Regions from separate parts of the Brevundimonas sanguinis genome, predicted to be linked through region 1. Evidence: predicted binding sites of a transcription regulator. Region 1 holds the regulator's gene; each other region holds the start of a gene.

Region 1 (6,983 bases):
GCTCAGCAGACCGCCAGCCTGGATATCTCCAGCCTGAACGTCGGCAAAGACGGCAAGCTGATCGTGACCCTGGACGAGGCCACGGCTGACGAGTTCCGCTACAATGTGTCCGGCTCGGCCGACCTGGCGGGCGCCAGCAGCCTGGGCGTGCGCTTCAACTCCCTGATCGCAGCCGAGGGCACGACCAGCTTCAAGGTGATCAAGGCCGGCGACCTGAACGCCGGAGACCTGACGTCCGAGCAGTTGCAGTCCAATTCTCCGTACGCCTTTGTCGTCGAGATCGGGGACGTGACCGGCAACGAACTGTCGATCGACGCCCGGAGGATCACGGCCGAAGAGGCCAAGATGATCAACTCGGAAGCCGCCGCCTACGACGTGCTCTACGCCGGGCTGGCCGATAACGAGGTCATCCGCGCGGCCCTGCTGAACCAGACGGATCGGGAAGGCTTCTTCAACGTCTATCAGCAACTGCTGCCCGAGCACTCGGGCGGCCCCCTGCTGTCGCTGGCCAGCGGCGTCGACGCCGTGACCCGCGCCCTGACCGGCCGCAACGCTGCGGCGACGCCGGGCGAGACCAGCGCCTGGGTTCAGGAGATCAACTTCTACGCCGACAAGGACAAGACCGACACCTACGGCTTCCGCTCGGAAGGCTTCGGCCTGGCGGGCGGCGTCGAGCGCGGCACCTCGATGGGCGCCTTTGGCCTGACCGCCGCCTTCACCTCGTCCGATTTGGAAGACCCGGAATCGGCCGCTGAAGAAGTGCTGTCGGCCAACCTGCTGGAACTGGGCCTCTATTGGCGCGCCCAAGGGCAGTATTGGTCGACCTGGGCGCGCGCGGCAGGCGGCTACGCCTCCTTCAGCGCGACGCGCAAACTGGTCGCCGAAGGCGTCAACCTGAAGAATGAGTCCGACTGGCACGGCTTCACCCTGGCCGCAGCGGGGGGGGCTTCTTACGAACGTCACTTCGGTCGTGTGAACGTCCGCCCTGAAGCCTATGTCGAATACTTCTCGCTGAGCGAGGACGCCCGCTCCGAACGCGGCGGCGGCGACGGCTTCGACTTGGATATCGATGAGCGCGACGGCCACCTGTTCTCGGGCGTGGCGGCCGTCAACATCGGCTACGGCTTCGGCAAGGACGGCTGGATCCGCCCGGAAGTCCGTCTGGGCTGGCGTCAGAACTTCTCGGTCGACGCCGGGACCACCATCGCTCGCTTCGCCTCGGGCGGCGACGCCTTCACCCTGACGCCCGCCAGCATCGAAGGCGGCGGCCCGATCCTGGGCTTCCGTCTGAATGTGGGCAACGAGCTGGGGATGCTGGCCATCACCGGCGACGCCGAACTGCTGGAAGACTACGTCCGCTACACCCTGCTGCTGCGGGCCAGCTTCAAGTTCTGATTCTTCTTCGGGATTCGGATCAAAAGGGGCCGCCGGATTCGTTCCGGCGGCCTTTTCCGTATCTTGTCGTCGCCTCGCGTCTTCCTATGATCCCTGTCAGTTCAGAGGGGGATTCATATGAACAAGTTCGCCTGGGCCGCCTGCGCCCTGATCCTTAGCGCCCATGCGCCGGCGCTGGCCCAGACGGCGCCGGCCCAGACGGCGCCGGCCGGTCAGACCGCCCTGCCCGCCGCCGACCGAGGCCTGTTCACGGCCCAGGACCTGTTCGGCATGGAGGTCGCCTCCGACGCCCAGATCAGCCCCGACGGCAGCCGGATCGCCTATGTCCGCCAGACGGCCGACATCATGACTGATCAGATGCGTCCGACCATCTGGCTGATTGACGTGAAGACGGGCCAACACACGCCGCTGATCGCTTCGGCCGGTTCCCACCGCCAGCCGCGCTGGTCGCCGGATGGAACGCGCCTGTCCTACATCTCGAACGCCGAGGGCGGCGCGCCGCAACTGTTCGTGCGCTGGATGGCGTCGGGTGAAGCGGTCCGCGTCACCAACCTGCCCAACACCCCGTCAAGCATCAGCTGGTCGCCCAACGGCGAGCAGTTGGCCTATTCGGTCCTGGTTCCCGGCGACAAGCCCAAGATCGGCTCGTCGCTGCCGAAGCCCGAAGGCGCCAAATGGGCGCCGCCGCTGGAGATTATCGACACCGTCTCGTACCGCTCGGACGGTCAGGGCTATCTCAAGCCCGGTTTCCGCCATGTCTTCGTCGTCGGCGCCCAGGGCGGCGGCGCGCGCCAACTGACTCACGGCGACTTCAATCACGGCGGCGGTCTGTCCTGGTCGGCTGATTCCCGCACCCTCTATCTCAGCGCCAACCGTCGACCCGACTGGCAGCGCGAAGCCGCCGACAGCGAAGTCTTCGCCCTGGACGTGCAGACCGGCGGCCTGACCGCCCTGACCAGCCGCGCCGGTCCCGACAACTCGCCCGTCGCCTCACCCGACGGACGCCGCATCGCCTATCTCGGCTATGACGACAAGCGGATGGGCTATCACAACACTCGCCTCTATGTGATGGACGCCGACGGCTCGAACAGCCGCGTGCTGACGCCGAACCTGGACCGCTCGGTCAAATCGCCGGTGTGGAGCCGCGATGGGCGCTCGGTCTATGTCGCCTATGACGATCAGGGGCGCACCAAGGTCGCCCGCGTCTCGCTGGACGGCGCCGTCACCACCCTGATCGAAGACCTGACGGGCGACGATTTCGGCCGTCCCTACACCGGCGGCGATTTCACCGTGGCCGACGACGGCGCCATCGCCTTCACGCGCGGCACGCCGATGCGTCCGGCCGATGTCCACGTCCTGAAGGGCGGCCGCAGCACTCAGCTGACCCGCCTGAACGCGGACTTCCTCAGCGCCCGCCGCCTGGGCGAGGTGCGCCGCATTCAGGTCGCCTCGTCTCACGACCAGCGCGCGGTCGAAAGCTGGCTGACCCTGCCGGCCGACTACGTCGAGGGCCAGAGCTATCCGCTGGTGCTGGAAATCCACGGCGGCCCGTTCGCCGCCTATGGCCCGCACTTCGCCACCGACAACCAGCTGTTCGCAGCTGCGGGCTACGCCGTTCTTTCGGTCAACCCGCGCGGCTCGACCTCCTATGGGGACGAGTTCGCCAACCTGATCCACCACAACTATCCGTCGAACGACTATGACGACCTGATCAGCAGCGTCGACGCCGTCATCGCTCAAGGCGTCGCCGATCCCCACCGCCTGTTCGTCACCGGCGGCTCGGGCGGCGGCGTGCTGACCAGTTGGATCGTCGGCAAGACCGACCGCTTCAAGGCCGCCGTGGTCCAGAAGCCCGTCATCGACTGGGCCAGCTTCGTGCTGACGGCCGACAACCCGGCCTTCTTCGCCCGCTACTGGTTCGGTGAATATCCGTGGGAGAACCCGGAGGCCTACTGGCGCCGGTCGCCGCTGTCGCTGGTCGGCAACGTCAAGACCCCGACCATGGTCGTCGTCGGCGACGAGGACTACCGCACCCCGGTCAGCGAGTCGGAGCAGTACTACACCGCCCTGCAACTGCGCGGCGTGCCCACGGCCCTGGTGAAGATCCCCGGCGTCGGCCACAGCCTGGCCGTCCGTCCGTCCCAGAACGCCGCGCGCATGAACGCCATGATCGAATGGTTCGAGCGCTATAAGGACGGCGCCCCGACCGCTCGCTAACGTCAGCACAGCACGGACCGAAACCCGCGCCCGCCGTCGAACGGCAGGCGCGGGTTTTTGCTTTGAGAGCCTTAAGCGTGGCGTTAGTTGACTTTTAACCAGAACACTTACAGAACATCACCAACGGTTCACGCCTTGTTCTGGATTCGCCGCCATGCTCACGAAGAAACAGCACGAACTCCTGATGTTCATTCATGAGCGCATTCGGGAAACGGGCGTGTCGCCCTCCTTCGACGAGATGAAGGAGGCGCTGGACCTGGCGTCCAAGTCGGGCATCCACCGCCTGATCACGGCGCTTGAGGAACGCGGCTTTATCCGCCGCCTGGCCCACCGCGCTCGCGCGCTGGAGGTCGTGAAGCTGCCGGAACAGGCGACGACCGCTGCTCCGGCCAAGGGGCGCGCTCCCTTCAAGCCCGACGTGATCGAGGGCGGCGGCCTGGGCCCGCGCCCGGCCGCGGCCGAGGCCGCCAACGACGTTCGTGACCTGCCCCTGTTGGGCAAGATCGCCGCCGGCACCCCGATCGCCGCCATCCAGCACGAACGCGAGCGCCTGCCGGTCCCGGAGTCCATGCTGGGCGCCGGCGAACACTACCTGTTGGAAATCGAAGGTGATTCCATGATCGAGGCCGGCATCCTCGACGGGGACACGGTCATCATCAAGCGGGTGGAGAGCGCCTCTTCCGGCGAAATCGTCGTCGCCTTGGTCGAGGGCGAAGAGGCCACGCTCAAGCGCCTGCGAAAGAAGGGCCAGTCCATCGCCCTGGAGCCCGCCAACAGCGCCTATGAGACCCGCATCTTCGGCCCTGATCAGGTTGAGGTTCAAGGCAAGCTGGTCGGCCTGCTGCGCCGGTATCACTGAGGCGCAGCCCTATAAACTCCGATCATCCCGGCCGACGCCGGGACCCAGTGCTTTGGCTTCAAACGGGGCCGTTTGATTGTCCCCTCGCCTCATCTGGCCAGCGACAGCACGCGTATCTCTTACTAGATCCCGGCGTCCGCCGGGATGAGCGGGATTAAAAGAGACGGCGCCTATTCTGCTCCTCCCCCGCTCCACGGTCGCCGTCCCCGCACTTCCGCCGCCCACAAGGCGCGCCAGCCGCCAGCGTCGTCGCGCCATAACTCCACCGAGCCGCCGCGCGCATAGTCGGCGCCGTCCAGCACCAGCCGCCCTTGGCACGACGACGGCAGGGTTGTGATCACGGCGCGCACGCTGATCACCTGCGCGCTACGGCACAGCTGGTCCAGTTGCTCGGCCGTCGGCGCCGCCTTGCCCCACCACAGCGCCAGCGGCCCCGGTTCGCCGTCCGGCGCGCAGTAGGAACGCTTGCAGGTCCAGCCCTCGGGCGGCCGTGCGACCGGCTCCAGCCCTCGACGCCGGGACCAAAGGTCGCTGGCGAATTGGCGCACCGCCGGCCGCACCACGACCGCCTCGCTTTCCAGCCGATAGGCCGCATTCGCTCCACCATCGCCGATCCAGATATCCGGCGGCGCCGGGCGCGGCCAGATCAGCACAGCCGCCGCAAGCGGCAAGCCCAGCAAGCGCCACGGTCCCCGCCACAGGCACATGAACAATATGCCCAGAAAGGCGACCGGCAGGGCGGCCGCAGGAGCGCTGGGGATCGCCTTCACGGCGCCCGGCAGACTGGCCGCCCAGTGTCCGATCGCCAGCATGGCGTCGACCGACTGACCCGCCACCCACAGGAAGGGCGCGCCCAACCCCAGCGGCTCCAGCGCTGCGCCCAGCGCCAGGGCGGGCATCATCACGAAGTCCGCCAGCGGCGCCGTCGCCATATTGGCGGTCAAGCCATAGACGGCCGTGCGGTTGAAATGCTGCATGGCGAACGGCCCGGTCGCCATGCCCGCCACCAGGCTGGCGGCGCAGGCGGCCATCAGCCAACTGGTAAACCGCTGCGCGGCGACGATAGGCCAGGGCGCGGCGAACTCGCGGATACGGCGCGGCCAGACCTCGACAAGCGCCACCAGCGCCGCCGTCGCCGCGAACGACATCTGGAACCCGGGCGTCACGACCGCCTCTGGCCGCAACAAGAGCACGACAAAAGCCGCCGCCGACAGCGCCCGCATGGTCACCGCCTGCCGATCCGTCAGGATCGCCAGAAAGGCGATCGACGCGGTAATCGCGGCGCGCTCGGCCGGCGGCGGCGCGCCCGAGATGACGAGATAGGTCCCGACCGCGATCAACCCTGCGATCGCCGCCGCCTTCTTGCCCGAGACGCGCAGCGCCAGCCACGGCCACGCCGCAACCAGAAGGCGGGCGGCAAAGAAGACAAAGCCGCCCACGACCGCCATATGCAGGCCCGAGATCGACAGGATGTGCGCCAGCCCGGAATCGCGCATGGCGTCCAGATCCGGATCCTGAATCCATGTTTCATGACCGGTCGTCATGGCCGCCGCCACCCCGCCGGTCCGCTCGCCCAGACGCGCCACGATCCGCTCAGCCAGGGCATAGCGGACGGCATTGATCTTCATCGTCGCCCTTACCCGCCACGGGGGCGGGGCGAGCACCGCCGGACGGGTCGGCCCCAGGGCGAACAGGGTCCCGCCCATCCCCTTGAAATAGGCGTTGCGGCCGAAGTCGTAGGCGCCGGGGCTGGCGGGCGGCGGCGGCGGGTTCAGGATGCCGAACACCCGGATCGGCGCGCCCGGCGGCGGCGGCGCCCCCTTCACCGTCACGCGCAGCCGCTCGGGCGTCTGCTCGGGCGTCAGACCCCGCACGCGCACCGGCGCCACCACGACGCGCGCGCCGTTCTGGCCGGACGAGTCCACGTCTATGACCCAGCCCTCGACCTGGGTGGGCGCCATGTCCGCAGGTGCGATCGGCGCCGCCACAGCGCCTGTTCTCAGCTTGGCCACCGCCAGTCCGCCCGCGAAACAGGCCAGCATCAGCAGGATCAAGGTCGCCCAACGCGGCGCGCCTCTGGCCCGCCCCATGATCCAGGCACCAAGCAGGACGACGGCGCCCAGCACCAGCGGCCAGGTCGCCGGCTCGCCCTTCAGAGCGAAGTAGGCCGCGCACCCAGCGCCGAAGCAGACGGACGACCATAGCGGCCAGCGTTCGGCCTGCGCCCGCGCGTCGGCGAGCAAGCTGGCAAATAACCGGGCCATAAGGGTTCGCTTCCCCACAGGCGGGCGTATAAGACCCTGCCCTATGGATGCTGCCTCTATGACCTCCCCTTCATCGACCGTCGTCACCCGCTTCGCCCCCTCGCCCACAGGCTACCTGCATATCGGCGGGGCGAGAACCGCGTTATTCAACTGGCTTTACGCCAAGGGACGCGGCGGCAAATTCCTGATCCGCATCGAGGACACCGACCGCGAGCGGTCGACGGATGAGGCGGTGAAGGCCATATTCG
Region 2 (6,983 bases), 350 kb from region 1:
GCTCCTGAAACAGGGGCACGCCGAGGGTCTTGTGCAACACCTGTTCCAGTTCGTCGGGCGGCCCGTGATCGGGGGAGGGCGAGGAATAGACGACCTCCTCCTCCTTGTTGCGGCGACGCAGATAGGGGTGGACCATGTCGCCCTGAATCGGGCCAGGGCGGACAATGGCGACCTGGATGACGAGATCGTAGAGGCAGCGTGGCCTTAGGCGGGGCAGCATGTTGATCTGGGCCCGGCTTTCGACCTGGAAGACCCCGATGGACTGGCCCCGACACAGCATATCGTAAACGGCCGGGTCCTCGCGCGGGAGGGTGTGCAGTTCCCAGTCCTCATGCTCATGCGTGCGGATCAGGTCGAAGGCCTTGCGGATGCAGGTCAGCATGCCGAGCGCCAGAACATCGACCTTCATCAGGCGCAGGGCGTCGATGTCGTCCTTGTCCCATTCGATGAAAGTCCGGTCCGGCATGGCTGCGTTGCCTATGGGGACCATCTCGTCCAGCCGGTCCTGGGTCAGGACGAAGCCTCCCACGTGCTGGCTGAGATGACGGGGAAAGTTCAGCAGGCGAGACGCCATCTCGACCGCGCGGGCGATCATGGGGTTGGCGGCGTCCAGTCCCGCCTGAATGACGTGGCGATCGTCGATCTCGGTTCCCCAACTGCCCCAGTGGCTGGCGGCCAGACGGGCGGTGATGTCCTCGGTCAGGCCCAGGACCTTGCCCACCTCGCGGATGGCGCTGCGGGGGCGGAAGTGGATGACGGTGGCGGCGATGCCGGCGCGGTGGCGCCCATAGCGTTCGTAGATGTGCTGGATGATCTCTTCGCGCCGCTCATGCTCGAAATCGACATCGATGTCGGGCGGTTCGTTACGGTCCTCGGACAAGAAGCGCTCGAAAAGCAGATCGGAGTCCATCGGATCCACCGAGGTGATGCCCAGGACGTAGCAGACCGCCGAGTTGGCGGCCGAGCCGCGCCCCTGACACAGGATGCGCTTGTCACGCGCCACGCGGACGATGTCGAAGATTGTCAGGAAATAGGGGGCGATGTCCTTGCGGGCGATAAAGGCCAGTTCCTTGTCCAGCAGGGCCTGGACCTTGTCGGGAACGCCGTCGGGATAGCGCATGGCGGCGTGACGCCCCGTAAGCTCTTCCAGCCAGGCCTGCGGGGTCCAATCGGGCGGGACCGGCTCTTCCGGGTATTGATAGCTGAGCTCAGACAGATCGAAGGTCGCGCGCGACAGGAAGGCCGTCGTCTCGGCTGCCGCCTCGGGCGCGTCTTTGAACAGATGGACCATTTCGTCCACGGGCTTCAGCCAGCGTTCAGCGTTGGCTTCCAGCCGACGGCCGGCGGTCTCGATGCTCACGCCTTCGCGGATGCAGGTCAGGACGTCCTGCAGGTCCCGGTCATCGGGCGCGGCGTAGAGGACGTCGTTCAGCGCCAGCAGCGGAACGTCCGCCCGCGCCGCCATGGCCTTCAGCCGGGCCAGCCGGCGCCGGTCGTCGCCGCGCCTGTGCAGGGCGGCGCCCAGCCAGACCGCGCCCGGCGCCGCCTCGGTCATGCGAGTCAGCACCTCTTCCAGCCCTGTCAGCCGATCCGGCGGGACCAGGATCAGCAGCAGGTCTTCAGGATCGGCCAGCAGGTCGCGCAGGCCGATCTCGCACTCGCCCTTTTTAGCCCGGCGATTGCCCAGGGTCAGCAGGCGCGTCAGGCGGCCCCAGCCCGCGCGCGTTTCGGGATAGGCGATGACGTCCGGCGTCCCGTCGTTGAAGACCAGCCGCGCGCCTGTCAGCAGGCGGAAGTCCGCCGCGCGCCGCTTTACCTCTTCGGACAGGGCTGGATCGTTCAGCGGATTCTCGATGAAGGCGATCTCGCCCGGACTGCCGCCCTCGCGCACCTTGTCCGGGGGAGCCAGACCTTCGGCCCGTAGCTCCTTCAGCGCGCTCCAGGCTCGCACCACGCCCGCCACGGTGTTGCGGTCGGCCAGCCCCAGTCCGGCATGGCCGCGCAGGATCGCGGTCAGCACCAGATCCTTGGGATGCGAGGCGCCGCGCAGGAAGGAGAAGTTGCTGGCCGTCGCCAGTTCGGCATAGGCGCCGCCAGGGTCGAGCCTGCTCATGCGAACAGGCCGTGGATGAACCAGCGCGGCTCGGGCGTCTCGCCATAGAGGCCCTGGCGGAACAGCCAGAAGCGACGGCCGTCCCGATCCTCGACCCGGTAATAGTCGCGGGTGCGTTGGCCCGGAGCGCGCCACCATTCGCCGCTGATCCGCTCGGGTCCTTCGGCGCGCGTCACCTCGTGCAGGACGCGGCGCCAGCGGAACTTCAGAGGATAGCCGTCAGGGACTTCGGCCAGGGTTTCGACCGGCTGGGGCGGATCGAACATCTGCAAGGGCCGCAAGGGCGGATCGTCGGGATCGAGGTCGGGCCAGGTCTCGGCGCCATGGCGGGCCGAGGCCGGAACCAGCCGCGCCGCCCGTTCGGGAATGTGCGAGGCGAAGGGCTCGAAACGCAGCACGGCCTCTGGCCCCAGGCGCGCTGTCAGCCGGTCGACCAAATGACTGAATGCCTCCTCGCCGGGCGTCTCGCGCTCCAGTCCCTGCTGGGCTGGCGCCAGGATCTGGGTCCAGGGCACGGACATCCGCATCTGGTCGAAGCCGAAGCCGGGGTCCAGCGGGACGGCCAGGGCCGCCATCCGCTCGCGGAACAGCCGCAGGGTCGCGTGCGCGTCGCGGGTCGGACGGCCGGTGCGGACGGCGATCCGACGCGTCTCGCCGTCCACGCGATAGAAGCCGGCCTCGAAGGCGCGGCCGCCTAGGCCCGTCTGATCCAGTCGGTCCATGGTCTCGATCAGCAGGTCGGACAGAACCCGCTCGATGTCTTCAGGCGCCGAGATCGGCTCGAAGAAGACGCGGTCGACCACGACGGGTGCGGCCGGACGATGCGGGGAGATGCGCACGTCCTCGTCGCCCAGAACTCGCGCCAGCTGGGCGGGAAAATCGGCGCCGAAACGGGCGGCCAAAGGCGCGCGGGGCCGGTCGTCCAGGTCAGCCAGACGTTTCAGCCCTGCGCGGCGCAAGGCCTGTTCCTCCTTTTGCGGCAACTCCAGAGCGGCGACGGGCAGGCGGCGTGCGGCGGCGCGCTCCTGCTCGGGCTCGAACCGCCCGCCGGGTCCGAAACGCGCCAGGGCGCGAGCGACCTGAGGCGTTGCGGCCAGGGCGCATCGCGTTTGAAGCCCGGCGCGTTCGGCACGCGTCTGAACCGTCCGCATCAGGTCCGCTTCGCCGCCGAACAGGTGGGCGCAGCCGGTCACGTCCAACATCAGGCCGTGCGGCGGGTCGAGCGCGATCATGGGGGTGAAGCGGCCGAAATCCTCCAACACCCGTCCCAGCAGGGCGTCGTCCAGGTCCGGTCGATGGGCGACGACGCGCAAGGCGGGAGTCCGCGCCCGCGCATCGGCCAGGGCGAGGCCGGGGGTCAGTCCCGCTCGCGCGGCCGTCGGATCGACCGCCGCTAGCCGCAGGGCGCCCTTGATCTTCTCGGCCAGGACGACGGGCGTATCCTCAGGCGGCGCGTCTTCGCGCTGCTCCTGACGCCGCAGTCGGTCGCTGGGCAGCCAGGGGAACCAGACCGCCAGATAGCGGCGCGGGTGCGCGGAAGGTTCGCTGTTCACGATCCCACTCCATGATCCAGGTTCCGGTCGCCCCGCCGCCGCGCCGCCGCAGCAGGGTCGCCGAAAAAGACGGCCGCCCCGGCGCCTCGCCTTCCAAGGGTTCTGAAGCGCAGGACGCCACTGACCAGCGGGTCTCGGCCGCGCTGGGGCAGGGCAGGGCGCCCGCCCGCGCCAGGAACAGGGTCGCGCCGCCCGCCTCGGCCGCCAGAGCCAGTCGCCGGCTGGCCGTCAGGCTGAAGGCCTTGGCCTCGCCCCAGGCGCTCAACAGCACGGCGCCCACGGCGGGACTGCGGAGGGCCTCTTCGCCCACGGCCAGCAGGGTCTGCACGTCGCGCGCCCGCACCAGCAACAAGTCCCGCGGCGACAGCCCCATCTCATGCAGGCCCGGACCGTGCGGCCGCCCCGCCTCCTGGGCCATCATCTCATGCAGGCCCCAGACGATGGGCCGCTCCGCCGCCGCCCGCAGCGCCATGCCCAGCCCGAAGGCGTTGACCGCCACCGCGTCAGCGGGCGCAGCGGCGTAGAGATCGTGAACCACGCCGGTCGCCAGAGGGGCGAAGACATCCTCACCCGCATGACGTTCAGGTGTAGCGACGCGTCGTGCGCCACATCGCTCAAGCGCCTCCAGTCGCGCCTTCAGCGCAGTCAGCGCTTCTGGTTGTGAACAAATGTTCCTCATTTGTTCTATATGCGCTCCTGCCCATGGGAGGAGTCAAGCGAGGCAGAAAGATTATCCAGCCCGGAGCGTAGGGCCCGGCGATCTCCGTTTAGCGCCCTGCAATGATAAGACGGCGGCGCCGATTTGAGATGATGTTTGAGTGACGGGCGGCATGTCGCCACACGCTACGACTCCTGGGCCTAAGACGGAGCGCGCTTGGTCGTGCTGGCGCAACGCAACGGGGGGGCGGCCCTAAAAGTATTTTGGTGCTCGGATGGGGCATACCGCTTTTCATTCATTTAGCGCTAAGTTAATGAACGAGGGCCGGAGAGGGTTCTAGAGGCCAGCCCGGCGTATGGGAGGCTTCAAAAACGTGACTGATAACACTGTGCCGCTGTGCTCGATCCTCGCTCATCACGCGGCGAGGAATCCTGGGCGCCTTGCGCTCATCATGGACGACCTGCGTCTGACCTATGCGGAGTTGGACGCGCGCTCGACGAAACGCGCGCGCTTCATGCAGGCTCGTGGGGTGGGGCAGGACGACTATGTCACCGTGGCGCTGCCGAACGGGCTGGACTTCTACGAAACGATCTTTGGTATTTGGAAGCTGGGGGCGACCCCGAACGTGGTGTCCGCTCGCTTGGCGCCGGTCGAGTTGGAGCACATCCTTGACCTGGTGGGGCCGCGCCTGTTCGTCGGCCAATGCCCGCGCGAGGACATCCCCACGGTAGATGGCGCCTTCGACGGGTATCGGGCGCTTTCGGCCGAACCTCTGCCGCCGGCTATCGCCAGGAACTGGAAGGCCATGACCAGCGGGGGGTCCACCGGGCGGCCCAAGGTGATCGTCGACGCCATGCCGGCGCAGTGGAACACCACCGAGGGTTTCCTGCACCAGCAACCCGGCGAGGTCGTCCTGAACCCGGGGCCGCTGTATCACAACGCGCCGTTCCACTGCATCACCATGGCCATGTTCACCGGCAACACCATTGTGGAGATGCAGAAGTTCGACGCCCAGCGGGCCCTCGATCTGATCGAAGAGCATGGCGTCAACTGGGTGACCATGGTTCCGACCATGATGCACCGCATCTGGCAGCTGGGGCCGGAGGTCCTGGGCCGCTACAAGCTTCCGACCCTGCGCATGATGCTGCACATGGCGGCGCCCTGCGCGCCCTGGCTCAAGGAAGCCTGGATCGACTGGTTGGGTAGCGATCGCGTCTGGGAATATTACGGCACCACAGAGGCGACAGGCTCGACCATCATTTCCGGGACCGACTGGCTGCAGCGTAAGGGTTCGGTGGGCAAGGTCCGTCCTGGCTATGATCTTAGGATCCTCGACGCCGATGGCCGTGAATGTGCGGTGGGCGAGGTGGGCGAGGTCTTTTTCCGACCAGAAACCGGACCGTCGTCGACCTACCATTATCTGGGCAGCGACTCGCGCCTGGTCGGCGAATACGAGACCATGGGCGACCTCGGCAGCGTGGATGCGGAGGGCTATCTGTATCTGTCGGACCGTCGCAACGACCTGATCATCTCGGGCGGCGCCAATATCTATCCGGCCGAAGTCGAGGCGGCGCTGGAAGCTCATCCGGACGTGCGCGGCAGCGCCGTGATCGGGTTGCCGCACGATGAATGGGGTTCAGTGGTGCACGCCATCGTGCAGCCGATGGACGGCTCGACCCTCAGCGAAGAGGTTTTGCTGGAGTTCATCAGCGCGACGCTGAGCCGTTACAAGATGCCGAAACGCATTGAGTTCACCAACGAGGCCTTACGTGACGAAGCGGGCAAGGTCCGGCGCGCCGCTTTGAGGCAGGCGCGCCTGCCTCAATAAGGATTGCGGCCGGTCGGGACGCGCGTCAGCTTGACTGGGGCGCGTCCTTTTTCTTGCTGGCGGCGAAGACGGCGGCGAAGCCCGCGGCCATGAAGGTGACGAAACGCTCCCGCACGGCTTGAAAGTCGTCAGAACTGCAAGCGCCGTTCGATAGACGGTCAATCCGGCCCGTGCGCGACAGGATCAGGGTGTAGGCGCCGGACGTCAGTTGGAAACACCAGAAGAGGTCTTCGTCGCTCGCATCAGGGACGGCCTTCTTCAACAGTTCGATCAGGCGCAGCACCAGGGGATCGAAATACTCGTCCATCAGCTCCGTGCCGTAGCCGGGCGCATTGTTGACCTGGGCGAAGATGCGGCCAAAGCTGCGCCAGCCTTCTTCGCCATGGATATAGGCGTCAAAGGCGTTGTCGTAGAAAGCGCGCAGGGCCCCCTCGATGGTCACGTTGTCGCCGACGGCATTGGCGTAGTCGTCCAGCCCGGCGATACGCGCCGATACGGCCAGTTCAACCCGCCGCTCCCACACAGCCTCGAACAATGACTGCTTGCCGTCGTGGTAGTAGTGGATCAGGGCGGGGTGGATGCCCATGGCGTCTGCGACATCCTTGATCGTGACGCCGAAGTAGCCGCGTTGAGAGAATAGATCCTCCGCCGTGTCGAGAATCAGTTTTTCGGTCGCTGCGCGTTGTTCAGCGCGCGAGCGGCGGACTTTTTTCTCAGGCGTGGTGGCCATTGGGGCGGGACTCTCCAGTAGGCGCTCTGACGTGACGGGCTGGATGAAACGGTACCCATCCGAGCGGCTGGCGCGATGCTCCGTCATGAATAACACGCATT
Region 3 (6,983 bases), 860 kb from region 1:
AGGCCCAGCGCACCGGGCGCGGCGACGTCATCGACTGCGCCATGACCGACGGCTCGGCCCTGCTGATGAGCATGATCTGGGGCTTCCGCCAGAACCTGCCCGCGCCCCTGCCGCCCAGCCTGGCCTGGCGCGACGAGCGCGGCGTCAACCTGCTGGACACCGGCGCGCCGTTTTACGAGGTCTATGAGACGGCGGACGGCAAATACGTCGCCGTCGGGGCCATCGAACCGGCCTTCTATATCGCCCTGATGCGGCTGACGGGACTGGGAAGCGATCCCGACTTCGCCATGCCGTTCGACCCCGCCCAATGGCCGAGGCTGAAGGACAGGCTGGCCGCCGTGTTCCGCACCCGCACCCGCGACGACTGGTGCAGCGATCCAGAGGCGCAAGGAGCCTGCGTCGCCCCCGTCCTGTCCCTGACCGAAGCGCCCGACCACCCGCACAACCGCGCCCGCGAGGCCTTCGTCACCGCCCAGGGCGTGGTGCAGCCCGGGCCGGCCCCGCGGTTCCGGGACAGCCCGGCGCGGCGGCCGGAATAGAAGGCCGGTCACGAAATCACCGCTCACCCCGGCGGACGCCGGGGCCCAGTGCTTTGGCCTCAAACGCGCGGCCTGAATAGGCAAGTCCTGTGCGCGCGCTCTCACTGAATCCCGGCGTCCGCCGGGATGAGCGGGGGTAAGGTCACCCCCCGTCCGTCCACACCGTCTTGTACAGATCGAACCGGCGGTCGCGCAGGTTCCGCACCGTCCCCTGCGCCTTGGCCCAGGCCAGGTCGGACAGGTCCAGGTCCGCCACCGTCACCGTCTCGACGTTCTCGCTGGCCTCGGCCGCCACCCCGTCGCGCGCGAACGGGAAGTCGCACGGCGTCAGGATGCAGGACTGGGCATACTGGATGTCCATGTTCTCGACGTTGGGCAGGTTGCCGACATTGCCCGACAGGACGACGTAGCACTGGTTCTCGATGGCCCGCGCCTGCGAGCAGTAGCGCACGCGTAAGTACCCCTGCCGGTTGTCGGTGCAGAAGGGGGTGAACAGGATGCGCGCGCCCTCGTCCGCCAGACGCCGCGCCAGTTCGGGGAACTCCGAATCGTAGCAGATCATCACCCCGATCGGCCCGCAGTCGGTGGGGATGGCGTGGACTCGGTCGCCGCCCTTGATGTTCCACCAGTGGCGCTCGTTCGGGGTCGGGTGGATCTTCTCCTGCTCATGCACCGAGCCGTCGCGCAGGAAGACATAGGCGACATTCTGGATCTCGCCGTCCTCGGTCCGCGTCGGGTGCGAGCCGCCGATGATGTTGACGTTGTAGCCGACCGCCAGCTCACGCATCGCCTCGACGAAGCGCGGGGTGTAGCGGGTCAGCGCCTCGATCGATTCCGCCGGGGTCAGCTTCTTGGTCGCCAGCGACAGCAGCTGAAGCGTGAACAGCTCGGGAAAGACCACGAAGTCGGCGCGATAGTCGGACACGACGTCGACGAAATATTCGACGTTGTCGATAAACTCCTGGAAGCTGTCGACCTTGCGCATCTGCAGCTGGACGGTGGCGACCCGCACCGTCTCCTTGACCGCAAAGGCCGCCCCTTTGCCCGTCGCCTCGACATAGTAGGGGTTGCGCCAGACCCAGCGCGCCGCGTGGCCCAGCGACGCCTTGTCCGACGGCAGATAGTTCAGCAGCACCCCCGCCGGCTCGAACCCTGAGCGCTGGTGAAAGGCCATGATCGGGTCCTTCACCTTGCGGTCGCGCACCGCCTCGACATAGGCGTTCGGGTCGGGATAGGCCGAGCGGCGCCGCGCCAGCCCGGGCATCCGGCCGCCGAAGACGACGCCCTTCAGGTTCTGCGCCTCGCACAGGTCGCGGCGCGCGTCATACAGGCGCTGGCCGATGCGCAGGCGGCGTCGGGCGGGGTCGACGCAGACCTCCATGCCGTACAGCCACTCGCCGGCCGGATCGTGCCGGGCGCCATAGCCGCCGCCGGTGATCTGGTCCCAGGTGTGCGGGCCCATGGCGGACTTTTCGTCGATGCGGAAGCTGGCGGCGTAGCCGACGATCTCGCCTTCGAACTCGACCACGAACTGGCCGTCGGGATAGGTGGCGATCTGGCCCCGCAGCATCCCCGCCGTATAGGGCGGCATGTCCTTGTAGACCCGCGCCACCAGGGCGCTGATGCCGGGAATGTCGCCCATGCGGGCGTTGCGGATGGTCAGGACGGCGGGTTTGGCCGGTTCGGCGTTCTGGGCGGTGTGGGCGGTCTGAAGATCAGTCATGCGACACCTAACGCTCGACCTTGGCCGTTGGATCATTTCATCGTCTTGGACCGGCATGAGGATAAGCGCACAATGGCGACATGTCCGGCATGGCGCAGGAAGTTGAACTCAAATTTCGGCTCGGCCCCGGCGCCGCCGCGCGCCTGGACGCCCATCCGGCCCTGGCGGGCGAGGAGAGCGTGCACGCCCTGCGCTCCGTCTATTTCGACACGCCGGACCAGGCCTTGCGGCGCGCGGGCTGGGGCCTGCGGGTGCGCGGGACCGAGCGCGGCTTTGTCCAGACGCTGAAGGGCCAGACGGGCGGCGACGTCCTCAACCGCGTCGAATGGGACATGCCGGTACCCAGCGAGGCCCTGGACTGGGCGGCGCTGAAGACGACGCCGGCGGCCTCGCTGCTGAAGGGCCGCCGCCGCGATCTCGCCCCTCGCTTCGCCAGCACGGTGCGCCGCCGCGTCCGTCTGGTCGCCTTCGAGGGCGCCGTGATCGAGGCCGCCTATGACGAGGGCCAGCTGTCGGCAGGCGGCCGCGCCGAGCCCTTGCGCGAACTGGAGCTGGAGCTGAAGGACGGCCCGCCCCCGGCCCTGTTCGCCCTGGCCCGGCGCCTGTCGGCCGACATCGCCCTGGTCCCCCTGTTCGAGAGCAAGGCCGAACGCGGCTGGCGTCTGGCCGAGGGGCTGGAGCGCGCGCCCCGCACCGCCGGCGCCGATCCCCTGCCCCGCGCCCTGACGGCCGAGGAGGCCTTGCGCCGCACGGCCCTGGCCGCCCTGGGTCAGGTCTCGGCCAACGCCGAACTGCTGAGAAGGGTGCGCCGGCCCGAGGCCCTGCATCAGCTGCGCGTGGGCCTGCGTCGGCTGCGCGCCGCCCTGTCCGTATTCAGTCCCCTGCTGGGCGAGGACGCCGCTCCCGTCGTCGCCGAGTTGAAATGGCTGGCGCGTGAGACCGACGCCGCGCGCGATCTGGACGTCTTCATCCGCGACGTCTTCCACCCCGCCGCGCTGGAGACGCCCGACCCCCGCCTCGCCCCGCTGGGCCTGCGCCTGCTGGCGGCCCGCAGCGGCGCCTATCGCCGGACCATGGCGGCCATCGATTCGCCGCGCTACGCCGCCCTGATGCTCGAGACCCTGGCCTGGATCGAGGCCGGCGCCTGGCGCAGCGACCCCGATCCGGTGCGGACCTGGCGGCGGCGGCGGCCGGTCGCCGACTTCGCCGCTGAGGCCCTGGAGCGGCTCAACCGGCGCGTGCGACGCGGCGGCCGTCGCCTCGACCGCCTGGACGCGGCGGGCCGCCACCGGCTGCGCATCCGGGTGAAACGCCTGCGTTACGCGGCCGAGTTCTTCGTCGGCCTGTTCGACCATCCCCGCCGCGAAAGACGCTTCCTCAAGGCGCTGGAGACAACGCAGGACGCCTTCGGCGCCCTCAACGACCTGGCCGTCGCCCGCGACCGCATCCCCGCCGACGCCCGCCTGACCGCGCCCGAGATCGCCTTCGCCGCCGGGCGCCTGATCGGCCGCCGCGAGCAGGGCGCCGCCGCCCTTCACGCCGCCTCAAGCCGCGCCTTCGCCCGCCTGTCGCGCGCCCGGTCCTTCTGGTCCCGCTAAGACAGACACGACAGTATCGGTCGCATGCCAGTCAGTGTTCTTGTTCAGTTCACGAGAACATCTTGCGAACAAGAACAAACCGTGTCCATAGTCCGCTTCACCAAGGGAGCGGGTCCGTGGCGGGTCTCTCCCGAAGTCAGATGGGAATCATGGCAAGGGAGAGAAAACCAATGTCACAGGCGGCACTGAAGCTCGTGGGTAAAGAAGACAGCGACAAACAACGCGCTCTAGAGGCGGCGATCGCGCAGATCGATCGCGCCTTCGGCAAGGGCTCGGTCATGAAACTGGGCAAGGCCGGCGTGGTGGCCGAGATCGAGAGCGTCTCGACCGGCTCGCTCGGCCTCGACATGGCGCTCGGCATCGGCGGCCTGCCGGTCGGGCGGGTGATCGAGGTGTTCGGTCCCGAATCCTCGGGCAAGACCACCCTGGCCCTGCACACCGTGGCCGAGGTCCAGAAGAAGGGCGGCGTGGCCGCCTTCGTCGACGCCGAACACGCGCTGGACCCCGTCTATGCGCAAAAGCTGGGCGTCAATCTGGACGACCTGCTGGTGTCGCAGCCCGACACGGGCGAACAGGCGCTGGAGATCGTCGACACCCTGGTGCGTTCCGGCGCCGTGGACATCGTGGTGATCGATTCCGTCGCGGCCCTGACGCCCCGCGCCGAAATCGAAGGCGAGATGGGCGACAGCCTGCCCGGCCTTCAGGCGCGTCTGATGTCGCAGGCCCTGCGCAAGCTGACGGCCTCGATCTCCAAGTCGAAGTGCATCGTCCTGTTCATCAACCAGATCCGTCATAAGATCGGCGTCATGTACGGCTCGCCGGAAACGACGACGGGCGGCAATGCGCTGAAGTTCTACGCCTCGGTGCGCCTGGACATCCGTCGCACCGGCGCGATCAAGAACCGCGACGAGGTGGTCGGCAACACCACCCGCGTCAAGGTGGTGAAGAACAAGGTCGCCCCGCCGTTCCGCGAGGTCATCTTCGACATCATGTACGGGGAGGGCATCTCCAAGATCGGCGAGATCATCGACCTGGGCGTCAAGGCCGGCATCGTCGAGAAGTCCGGCTCCTGGTTCTCCTACGACTCCACCCGCATCGGTCAGGGCCGCGAGAACGCCAAGGAGTTCCTCAAGAACAACCCCGACATGGCCGCCTCGATCGAAAAGGCGGTGCGCCAGTCCACCGCCAAGATCGCCGACGACATGCTGGGCGCCCCCGAACCCGACGAGGGCCAGGACCTGGAGGGCTGATCGGCCACCCCCAACGCCGCCATCCTCGGGCCTGACCCGAGGATCCAGCCAGGCAGCGTCCCCTTCCTTTCAGGCCGTGATCGCGCTGACGATCCTCGGGTCAAGCCCGAGGCTGACGGCCGGAGGCAAGGGCACCCTGACGGCCAGAGCTTCTCCGTTCGCCGCCTCGCGACCCGCCTACCGACCCCGCGGGGCCGGTCGGACGGAGACAGGCCCGCCCGACCTCCGTCGGGCGGGCCTCTTTTTTCATCCTAAAGCTGAAAAATTGACCTCAGCTCAAACCGGTCCCCCAGGACGGCACTCGTGCCCCCGCTCGGCCGTATAGTAAGGCGTAGGGAACAGGGGCGTGATTACCGTCACATTGCCTCCCGATTCCATGCAAACATCATTCCCATACCCCACGATGGTCGTCATGGATGCGTCCGAATAGAATGTATAATAGTACACATACTCCCATGATTTGAACGCAACCGCCGGCGAAGCGGTCATGGCGAGAAGAATTCCGGACATTGCCAATTTAGCTAGCGTCCGCACACGTATTCTCCCTAAATTTAAAGTCTGAAACATCCATCAGACCAGATCACATAACAACGATTCCTGATAAATGAGAATGAACGCCATGCCCCCCGCCACCGCCGACCTCTGCGACGCCCATCCTGACGCGGTGAGGGTCTGCCAGACCCCCTTCCGCAGCTTCGGCCAGGTGGCGGCCTTCCACGGCCCGATCCGCACCCTCAGCGTGCTGGACGACAACGCCCTGGTGCGCCAGACGCTGGAGCGCCCCGGCCAGGGCGCCGTGCTGGTGGTCAACGGCGGCGGTTCGCTCAAACGCGCCCTGGTCGGCGACAATCTGGCCAAGCTGGCCATCGACAACGGCTGGGCCGGCGTCGTCGTCCACGGCGCCGTGCGCGACACAGCCATCATCAACACCCTGCAGGCGGGCGTCAAAGCCCTGGGAACCACCCCCTTGCGCGCCGAGCGCGACGCCGTCGGCGAGATCGACATCCCCACCGCCTTCGGCGGCGTCATCTTCACTCCCGGCGACTGGCTCTACGCCGACGCGGACGGGGTGATCGTCGCGCCGCATCGGCTTCACGACTGAGCGCGTTTCCTCCCCATGCAAATGGGGAGGTGGATCAGCGGCGCAGCCGCTGAGGCGGAGGGGCTTCTTGGTTGCACCGCCAGGCCCTCCACCACTACGTGGTCCCCCTCCCCATTTGCATGGAGAGGAAATCTGAAGTCACGCGTCAGTGATGCACTCAGTGCAAAATCCCTATATGACGCCGGTTCCGCTATTTCCTCCCGCGCGCCCGAGTTCCAGAGCGATACGCCCATGACCAGCCTGAAGCAGATCCGTTCCACCTTCCTCGACTACTTCGCCGCCGACGGCCACGAGAAGGTGCAGTCGGCTCCGCTCGTGCCGCAGAACGACCCGACCCTGCTGTTCGTCAACGCGGGCATGGTGCCGTTCAAGGACTATTTCACCGGCGGCGCAGTCCCGCCCTACAAGCGCGCGACCAGCTCGCAGAAATGCGTCCGCGCCGGCGGCAAGCACAACGACCTGGACAACGTCGGCTACACCGCGCGTCACCACACCTTCTTTGAAATGCTGGGCAATTTCTCGTTCGGCGACTACTTCAAGGACCACGCCATCGAGAGCGCCTGGGGGCTGCTGACCAAGGAGTTCGGCCTGGACCCCGCCCGCCTGCTGGTCACCGTCTATCACACCGACGACGAAGCCTTCGACATCTGGAAGAAGGTCACCGGCTTTGCGGACGAGAAGATCATCCGCATCCCGACGGCCGACAACTTCTGGGCCATGGGCGACAGCGGCCCGTGCGGTCCGTGCACCGAAATCTTCTACGACCACGGC

The links. Region 1 encodes LexA, which represses DNA repair genes until DNA is damaged. Its sites were predicted from a motif close to ATGTTCNCNANNTGTTCT; they were not measured.
Region 2: the regulator LexA is predicted to act here: its motif matches at 4,346-4,363, upstream of PIB44_RS07630 (ImuA family protein).
Region 3: the regulator LexA is predicted to act here: its motif matches at 3,915-3,932, upstream of recA (recombinase RecA).

What each region holds. Positions count from the first base shown of each region.
Region 1 covers NZ_CP116770.1:1,862,807-1,869,789, forward strand. Annotated here, with positions in the region: gene PIB44_RS09275 (autotransporter outer membrane beta-barrel domain-containing protein) at 1-1,395, shown strand, start outside; gene PIB44_RS09280 (S9 family peptidase) at 1,513-3,612, shown strand; gene lexA (transcriptional repressor LexA) at 3,767-4,471, shown strand; gene PIB44_RS09290 (ComEC/Rec2 family competence protein) at 4,642-6,735, opposite strand; gene gltX (glutamate--tRNA ligase) at 6,794-6,983, shown strand, end outside.
Region 2 covers NZ_CP116770.1:1,512,250-1,519,232, forward strand. Annotated here, with positions in the region: gene PIB44_RS07620 (error-prone DNA polymerase) at 1-2,113, opposite strand, end outside; gene PIB44_RS07625 (Y-family DNA polymerase) at 2,110-3,666, opposite strand; gene PIB44_RS07630 (ImuA family protein) at 3,557-4,345, opposite strand; gene PIB44_RS07635 (AMP-binding protein) at 4,776-6,152, shown strand; gene PIB44_RS07640 (TetR/AcrR family transcriptional regulator) at 6,178-6,882, opposite strand.
Region 3 covers NZ_CP116770.1:2,718,213-2,725,195, forward strand. Annotated here, with positions in the region: gene PIB44_RS13380 (CaiB/BaiF CoA transferase family protein) at 1-539, shown strand, start outside; gene PIB44_RS13385 (GNAT family N-acetyltransferase) at 682-2,262, opposite strand; gene PIB44_RS13390 (CYTH and CHAD domain-containing protein) at 2,352-3,860, shown strand; gene recA (recombinase RecA) at 4,031-5,110, shown strand; gene rraA (ribonuclease E activity regulator RraA) at 5,721-6,212, shown strand; gene alaS (alanine--tRNA ligase) at 6,444-6,983, shown strand, end outside.